Regions from separate parts of the Pseudarthrobacter equi genome, predicted to be linked through region 1. Evidence: predicted binding sites of a transcription regulator. Region 1 holds the regulator's gene; the other holds the start of a gene.
What was found. Region 1 encodes HrcA, which represses chaperone genes, less so after heat shock. Its sites were predicted from a motif close to TTNGCACTCGNNNNNNNCGAGTGCNAA; they were not measured.

Region 1 (4,379 bases):
GACGCCGGCCTGGCAGTGAGCCTCGACCTGATCTACGGGACGCCGGGGGAGTCGCTGGCCGACTGGCAGTACTCCCTGGAAACCGCGTTGTCGTACGAGCCGGACCACATCAGCGCCTACGCGCTGATCGTTGAGGACGGCACCAAGTTGGCGGCGCAGATCCGGCGCGGCGAGGTCCCGGGCATCGACGACGACGATCACGCCGACAAGTACGAGCTCGCCGACCGCCTGATCACCTCTGCAGGCCTGGAGTGGTACGAGGTCAGCAACTGGGCGCGCACGCCCGAACAGGCCTGCCGGCACAACCTCGCCTACTGGCGCGGCGATGATTGGTGGGGGATCGGGCCGGGCGCGCATTCACATGTGGGCGGTGTGCGCTGGTGGAACGTCAAACACCCAACCGCGTACGCCGGCCGGCTGGCGCAGGGAAACTCACCGGCTGCCGGACGCGAAACCCTGGACGCAGAGACCCGGAACGTGGAGCGGGTCATGCTTGAGGCCCGCCTCCAGTCCGGGCTGGAAGTGGCAAGCCTGGACATTGTGGGGCGGCACCAGATCGCCGGGCTGATTGCCGAGGGGCTGGTTGAGCCGGGCGCAGCATTCCGGGGGATGCTGGTCCTGACGTTGAAGGGCCGGCTCCTGGCCGACGCGGTGGTCCGCCGGATCCTGCCCGACTAACGCGGGTTTACCGGCCACGCCTGCGAGGTCAGGCTTGCTGCGGCTGGGAGCCGACGGGGACTACTTGATCCAGCGCAGGTTGAACTGGTAGCGGTGCGGTTGGCCGCGGTTGACGTGGATGCCTGCCGCCACCGAAAAGCACGTCAGTGCAATCCAGATCAATGTGGCGATCACGGCAAAAATGTTTCCGACCACGGGAATGAACACCAGGATGTTCGCCACTACCGCTGCGATGGTGGGAGGCAGGCTGAAGTTCAGGGCTTCCTTCGACTCCTGGGCCGTGAAGGGCCCGCGGTCGCGGAAGATGAGGAAGATCAGCAGGGCGGGGACGCATCCCAGGATCCCGCCGAAGTGTGCCAGGGTGGCCCACTGCCGGTCCTCGCTGGCCGTGAGCGGCAGCGCATTCGCGGGGACGCCGTGGTATTCGGAACGGCCGGTGCTGCTTTGGCCGTCCCTGTGCTCGCGTGCGTTTTCTGCCACAGTCTGTTCCTTCGAAAAGTGCAATTGATGCTGGGGATGCAGTTGATGCTTCGGGGCCCGCTGCGGATCGCGGGGGCCACCGCAGTATCAAGAATACTGGTGTTTGCCGGTCCGGCGTCCGTCAGGGTGCTGTGAGGAAGTCGATGACTTCCTCGACCCGGCCCAGCAGCGACGCCTCCAGGTCTGCGTAAGTGTGGACCGCACCGAGCAGTTTCTGCCATCCGAGCCCGATGTCCTCCTTAGTGGAGTGCGGCCAGCCGAACGCCTTGAGGATCCCGGTTTTCCAGTCCTGGCCCCGCGGTACTGACGGCCATTGCGGAATGCCCAGCACGGAGGGCCGGATGGCCTGCCACACATCCACGTAGGGGTGGCCGACAATCAGGACGTTGCCTGCAGCGCCAGGGCCGGCCATGACAGCCTCAGCAATACGGGATTCCTTGGAGTCCGGGACCAGGTGGTCCACCAGCACACCCAGCCGGCGCCCCGGCCCTGGCCCGAATTCCTTCACGGCGCCGGCGAGGTCGTCGATGCCATGCAGGGGTTCGACGACGATGCCCTCCACCCGGAGATCGTCTCCCCATACCTTCTCGACGAGTTCGGCGTCGTGCTTTCCTTCCACCCAGATGCGGCTCGCCTTGGCCACCTGTGCACGCTGGCCTGCGACGCGTACGGAGCCTGAGGCTGTGCGCCCGGCTGACGGACCGCCCGCTGCGGGCCGGGGTGCCGGTGGCATCAGCCTGATGGCACGGCCCTCGAGGAGGAACCCGAATCCCAGCCGGAAGGTCCGCGACTTTCCGCGCCGGTCCTCAAGGGCCACCACATGCATGCCGCCGGACTTTTCCACCCGGGTGACGGCCCCCACCCAGCCGGACTGTACGTCTTCGAGCACCATGCCCCGTTCCACGGGCACTTCAGGCAGTTGCGTACGCGCGGGAGCGGACATGTCCCGCGGGCCCCAGTTCCGGTAATCCATGGTCACTCCGCCTCGCCGTAGGTGCTGTCCCGGAATTTCGCCCGGAGCGGTACCAATGCTAACAACGGGCCAAGGCATAATAGACTGTTAGCACTTAGGCATGTCGAGTGCTAACAGTTCGAGTGCATGTTCGAGTGCGTGCAGACTGGCAGGAAGGAACGGGTGGCTTATCCACCCCGACTGGATGGAGGTGGAGTGTGAGTGAGCCGCGCAAGCTTGAAGTACTGCGGGCCATCGTGGAGGACTACGTCCACTCCCGCGAACCGGTAGGCTCCAAGGCCCTGGTGGAACGGCATCACCTGGGGGTTTCCAGCGCCACCATCCGGAACGACATGGCGGCGCTTGAGGACGAGGGCCTCATCACGGCGCCGCATACCAGTGCCGGCCGGATTCCCACGGACAAGGGTTACCGGCTGTTCGTGGACCAGATTTCGGCCGTGAAGCCGCTCTCGCAAGCCGAACGGCGCGCCATCCAGTCCCTCCTGGAGGGATCCGACGACCTCGACGACGTCCTCGACCGCACCGTGCGGCTGTTGTCCCAGCTGACCAACCAGGTGGCGGTGGTCCAGTACCCCCACCTCAGCCGGGCACTGATCCGGCACATCGAGTTCGTCCTGCTGGCCCCGCGCAAGGTCCTTGTGGTCCTGATCGCGAACAGCGGCAACGTGGAGCAGCGCGTCATCGACGTCGGGCAGGACCTCGCGGACGAAGCGTTGTCCGCGCTGCGTACCCGGTTTCTGGGAACCCTGGCCGGAACACCGCTGGCCCGGCTGCCGCAGGCCCTTCCCGCCGTCGTCTCCTCTGTCAGTCCGGGGGAGCGGCAGGCGGCGCAGTCGCTGGCGCACGCCCTGGAGATCCTTGCGCACAGCAGCCGCGAGGACCGCATGGTCATGGCCGGCACGGCCAACCTGGCCCGGTCCAATGTCGACTTTCCGCTGAGCATCGGCCCCGTGCTGGAAGCTTTGGAAGAGCAGGTGGTGATGCTGCGGCTGCTGAGCGACATGGCGCAGGACCACCGTGGCGTGGCCGTCAGCATCGGCCGCGAAAACCCTTACGACGGCCTGGCCGAGGCGTCCGTCGTGGCCACCGGCTACGGCCCGGACAGCGTGGCCAAGATCGGCATCCTGGGTCCCACCCGGATGGACTATCCCAACACCATGGCGGCCGTCAGGGCAGTTGCCCGTTACCTTTCCCGCATCCTGGGTCCCTGACCGGCCCGCCCCGGCACCACAGCCGCCGGGCCCGCACGGCAGTCCCACCGCAGGCAGTACAACAAGGAAGAGATACGAACTTTGAGCAGCCACTATGACGTCCTTGGAGTTTCACCGGAAGCCACCGGAGAAGAAATCAAAAAGGCCTACCGCAAGCTGGCCCGGACACTCCACCCCGACGTCAACCCGGGCGAAGATGCGCAGGACCGCTTCAAGGCGGTGACCCACGCCTACGAAGTCCTCTCCGACCCGCAGAAACGCCGGGTCTACGACACCACCGGCAACGAGAACGGCACTGACAATGGATTCGGCGGAGGAAGCTACGCCGGCCAGGGCTTTGCCTTCCAGGACATCTTCGACACGTTCTTCGGCGCCGGCGGATCGTCCGGACCCGCCTCACGGGTCCGCCGCGGCCAGGATGCACTCATCAGCGTCCGCATCGAACTGCGCGACGCCGTCTTTGGCGTCAACAAAAAGCTTGAGGTGGACACTGCAGTCACTTGCCCCACCTGTGAGGGATCATGTTGCCGCCCGGGGACGCACCCCGAACGCTGCGACATCTGCGGCGGCAGCGGCCAGGTCCAGCGCGCTGTCCGTTCCATCCTCGGCCAGGTCATGACCGCTGCACCGTGCGGCACCTGCGAGGGCTTCGGCACTGTCATCAAAGATCCCTGCAATGAATGCAGCGGCCAGGGCCGCATCCGGAGCCGCCGCTCCCTGACCATCAAGGTTCCCGCCGGCGTCGCAACCGGAACACGCATCCAGCTGACCGGGCAGGGCGAAGCCGGCCCCGCGGGCGGCCCCTCCGGCGACCTCTACGTGGAGGTCCGCGTCAACAACGACGCCACGTATGTGCGTGACGGCGACGACCTGCACGCAACCCTGAACATCCCCATGACCGCCGCGGCGCTGGGCACCGACGTCAGCCTGGAGACCTTCGACGGAACCCAGGACATCGACGTGAAGCCGGGCACCCAGTCCGGTGAAATCATCACCCTCCGCGGCCTGGGTGTCACCCACCTGCGCGGATACGGCCG
Region 2 (4,379 bases), 700 kb from region 1:
GCGGCCGCGGGCTTGGCAGCGGGTGCGGCGCTCTTCCTCGTATCCATCGTTTTCTCCTGCTTGGCGGCGACGTTCAGAACCATGCCTTGCGGCCGTTCCGGTTTCTCCTCTGCGGGTGTGTCCGCCGTGAAATCGCCGGCGGGCTGGAACTGGTGCCTGCGGTTCCGGAGGACGTAAGGGGCAACCCACACGATCCAGAGCACGACAGCAACCACAAGGATCACAGAGCTGCTAAGGGGGAAGTCCACACTCAAAACCGTATGAGTATCACCACTGCCACAGTGGCATTGGCTGCGGTGTGTCGCAGGGCGGTTGCCAAATGAGTGGAATTAAGACGGCCGGGACGACATCCAACGCGGCAACAGGCCGTCCGGGACTTCTTCGGAGGTCAGCGCAAAGGACCGGTGGTCAGCCCACTCACCGTTGATGTGAAGATAGCGGGGCCGGTACCCTTCGTCGCGGAAGCCCAGCTTCTCCACCACCCGCAGGCTGGGTCCGTTTTCTGGCCGGATGTTGATTTCCATCCGATGCAGCCCAAGGGTCTGGAAGCAGTGGTCTGTCACCAGGGCCACCGCCGTGGGAGCAATCCCCCGGCCCGCCCGGGCCTGGTCCACCCAATAACCCAGCGTGGCCATCATTGCCGAGCCCCAGAGGATGGATGACACCGTCAGCTGGCCCACGATGTGCGGGGTCCGGCTGCCGGCCACCCGCTCCGTAATGAGGAACGGCAACGCCGTGGACTGGGCCGCCTGGGAATTCAGCGAACGTACCATTTGCCGGTAGTCCGGCAACCCTCCGCGCGGATCCGGATTGGACGCTTCCCACGGCGCAAGCCACTGGCTGTTCCGTGACCGCACTTCAGTCCATTCTTTCCGGTCGCGGTAGCGGATGGGCCGCAGGACCAGGTCACCGCACTCAAGCGTGGCCGGCCAGATGGGACCGAAGCGCACGATGCTACTTGGAAAGTTGGGCGGCGAAGCCCGGCAACCACTCCCGCAGGCCTGGGCCCAGGTCATCACTGTCGACGGCCAGCTGCACGCAGGCCTTCAGGTAGCTCAGTTTGTCGCCGGTGTCGTAGCGGCGGCCGCGGAAGATCACGCCGTAGACGCCGTAGCCTTCGCCCTCGCCGGTGGCAAGTTCCTGCAGGGCGTCGGTCAGCTGGATCTCGCCACCGCGGCCGGGGCCGGTTTCCTCCAGCACGTCGAAGACGGCGGGGTGCAGCACATAGCGGCCGATGACTGCCAGGTTGGACGGTGCCTCGTCCGCTGCAGGCTTCTCAACGAGCCTGTTGATCCGGACGTAGCCTTCGCCGTCGATCTCTTCGATGTCCGCGCAGCCGTAGGCGCTGATCTGGGACGGATCCACTTCGATCAGCGCAACCACCGAACCGCCGGTCTTGGCCTGCACGTCGATCATGGTTCCCAGGAGCTCGTCCCGGGCATCAATCAGGTCATCACCGAGGAGCACGGCAAAAGGCTCATTGCCCACATGCTGGCGGGCCCGCAGCACGGCGTGACCGAGCCCGTTGGGGTCGCCCTGGCGGACGTAGTGGATGTCGCCGAGGTTGCTGGCGGCCTGGATGGACTCCAGCTTCTTGGTGTCACCCTTGTCCGAGAGGGTGGACTCAAGCGACGGGACACGGTCAAAGTGGTCCTCGAGCGCCCGCTTGTTGCGTCCCGTAATCATCAGGACATCGTTGAGTCCGACGCCAACGGCTTCCTCCACGACGTACTGGATGGCAGGCTTGTCCACCACCGGAAGCATTTCCTTGGGCATAGCCTTGGTGGCGGGAAGGAACCGGGTACCCAGCCCCGCAGCGGGGATGACGGCTTTGCGAACTCTCGGGTTACTGGTAGTCACCGGACTAATCTAGCGTCAGCGGCAAGCATTAAGTAATCAGCGGTCCGGCCCCGGCGCCGACCTGCACATGAACCCGCCGCCCGCGGCGATGGAGGGAAAACCCATGACTGAACATCAGACCGGTGCCAAGGACGGCATTCGGGCTGCCCACCGTGCCCGCCGCGCGGAACTCTCGCCGGCGGCTCTGGAGGAGGCGGGCAACGCCCTGGCGGAACATGGCACAGCCTGGGCCGGCTCCCTTGCGGACGGCGCGGCCGCAACCTTCTGCGTCTACCTGGGCGTCGGCGTCGAACCCCCTACCCTGCCGCTGATCCAGGCCCTCCACGCCCGCGGACACCGGGTCCTCCTGCCGGTGTGCGAACCGGCGCGCGAACTGAGCTGGGTGTTCTGGTCTCCCGGCATCCCCTTTGCGCGCAGCCGGTACGCGCCCGTCATGGAACCCGACGGGCCGCGACACGGGCCGGATGTGGCCGGTGGGGCGTCCGGGCTGTTCATCCCGGCCACGGCCGTTGACCTTTCCGGTAACCGGATCGGCCAGGGCGGAGGCTACTACGACAAGTTCCTGGGCCATTTGGACACTGCCGGGAAGCATATTCCGCTTGCCGCTGTTATCTACGACGAAGAACTCCTGCCTGCCGGGCGGATCCCCGCCGAGGAGTTCGACCGTCCCGTTCCGGCCGTCCTGACTCCGGGCGGACTGCGGGTCCTGGCAGGCGCTCTCTGAACCCGGGACGCTGGTGGACGGGGATGATAGAATTAGCACTCAGGCCCTGCGACTGCTAACGGACCACCACTGGAACGGATGGCAGCACGGGACCTCTCGTTTGCCCAAGAGGAGGAGCACCAGTGCCAACATATGCTTACGCCTGCAAGGATTGCGGCCATGCTTTTGACATCGTCCAGTCATTCTCGGACAGTTCGCTGACGTCCTGCCCGGAATGCGAAGGCACGCTGCGCAAGAAGTTCAACAGCGTTGGCGTCGTCTTCAAGGGATCGGGCTTCTACCGCACCGACTCCCGCGACTCCAAGGGCAGCACCGTCTCCGCAGCACCCGCGGCCCCGGCAGCCCCTGCTCCGGCACCCGCACCGGCGGCTGCCGCCAGCTGACACCGGCCCCCACCACACTCGGGCTGACCGCGGCCCCGCTCCTGTTGGCAGCACCATGTTGTCCACATAGGATCGGGGCCGCTGTCGTCTGCCATGCCTGCCCGCCTAGCGTGAAGGCATGCCTGCACATCCCGTCCGTGCCCACCGCAGACCGCCTGTCTTCCAAGCCAAAAAGGGAGCTGCCTCGTCCCGGCGCGGCAGCCCGCTGACCCGTATGGGCGGGTTGCTCAACCGCAACCGGCGCCTCGCTGTTGCCCTGCTGCTCTGCGCAGCGGCGTCCATGACCGTCCACCAGCTCACCCCTGCGCCGGCCGACACTGCCACAGCCCTGTCCGCAGCGAGGGACCTGCCCGCCGGAACGGCTGTCACGGCCTCTGACCTTGTTCCGGTGCGGGTACCGCCAGGCCTGCTGTCCGAGGGCGTGCTGAGTGAGCAGACTGAGGCGGAAGGCAAACAGTTGGCAACGCCGCTGCGAAAAGGGCAGCTGGTCACCGATGTCCAGCTCCTGGGTCCCGGGCTGCTCACCGGCACTCCCCCGGGATCGGCTGCCGTTCCGTTGCGGATGGCCGATGCCTCGTCCATCCAATTGGTTTCGCCCGGGCAACTGGTGAACATCGTCCTGACATCCGGGAACGGGTTCGACCGACAGGGACCCTCGGAAGTCCTGGCCGCGGGAGTCCCCGTCCTCTGGACCGCTGCCAAAGGTGGCCAGGGCGGACAATGGTTGGGCACCGCCGAAACCGACGGGCTGATCGTGGTGGCAGCCACCGCTGAACAGTCAGCACGGCTGGCCGGGGCGTCCACGCAGGGCAAGTTGTTCTTCGTCCTGGTGGGACCGCCGTCGTGACCGGCCCTGCCTTGCCCGGCAGGGCCTGCCATCACGTCGGCAGCGCTATTGGCCGTCAGCCCCAGTGCGGGGGCTTCTGCTCCTTCAACCACGCGTCGTGGTCGTCGTCGCGATCGCCCCAGGCCCGCGGGTCATCTTCCGCGGCGGTCTTGGGCAGTACGTCCTCTACTTGGCCGCGCGCAGCCGGTGAGCCGGCCTCTTCCGCGTCCGCGGCATCGCCAGAACTTGCGGCGCTCCCGGTATCGGTCGCGTCCACGGTGCTCTCAACATCCTCGGCGTTCACGGCATCTTGTGGCGTCACGGCATCATTCGGGGTCACGGTGCCCGCCTCCTCACTGTCTGGTCCTGCAACGGCGTCATCGGCGCCGCCTGAATCGGAATCGTCCCGGGATTCGTGGCGTTCCTCGCCCCGCGCGGCGTCACGCCGGAACCCTGACCCATGCGTGCCCGCGTACGGGACCGAAGCGGGCTGCGCAGCGTCGATTCCATTCAGCGCCTGATGGACGTCGTCGTCAAGGAAACCGGCGGACTCGGCAGAGCGGCCCGGAAGAACCACCCGTTCCAG

Region 2: BLT71_RS14905 (FmdB family zinc ribbon protein) is a predicted target of HrcA. The motif match lies at 2,617-2,643, and genes of this name have one in related genera.

Annotation. Positions count from the first base shown of each region.
Region 1 covers NZ_LT629779.1:2,591,495-2,595,873, reverse strand. The annotation lists gene hemW (radical SAM family heme chaperone HemW) at 1-678, shown strand, start outside; gene BLT71_RS11650 (DUF4870 domain-containing protein) at 739-1,158, opposite strand; gene BLT71_RS11645 (DUF3097 domain-containing protein) at 1,280-2,131, opposite strand; gene hrcA (heat-inducible transcriptional repressor HrcA) at 2,329-3,342, shown strand; gene dnaJ (molecular chaperone DnaJ) at 3,424-4,379, shown strand, end outside.
Region 2 covers NZ_LT629779.1:3,291,972-3,296,350, forward strand. The annotation lists gene BLT71_RS14885 (hypothetical protein) at 1-224, opposite strand, end outside; gene BLT71_RS14890 (GNAT family N-acetyltransferase) at 330-950, opposite strand; gene galU (UTP--glucose-1-phosphate uridylyltransferase GalU) at 955-1,860, opposite strand; gene BLT71_RS14900 (5-formyltetrahydrofolate cyclo-ligase) at 1,964-2,584, shown strand; gene BLT71_RS14905 (FmdB family zinc ribbon protein) at 2,707-2,967, shown strand; gene cpaB (Flp pilus assembly protein CpaB) at 3,086-3,814, shown strand; gene BLT71_RS14915 (DUF4011 domain-containing protein) at 3,870-4,379, opposite strand, start outside.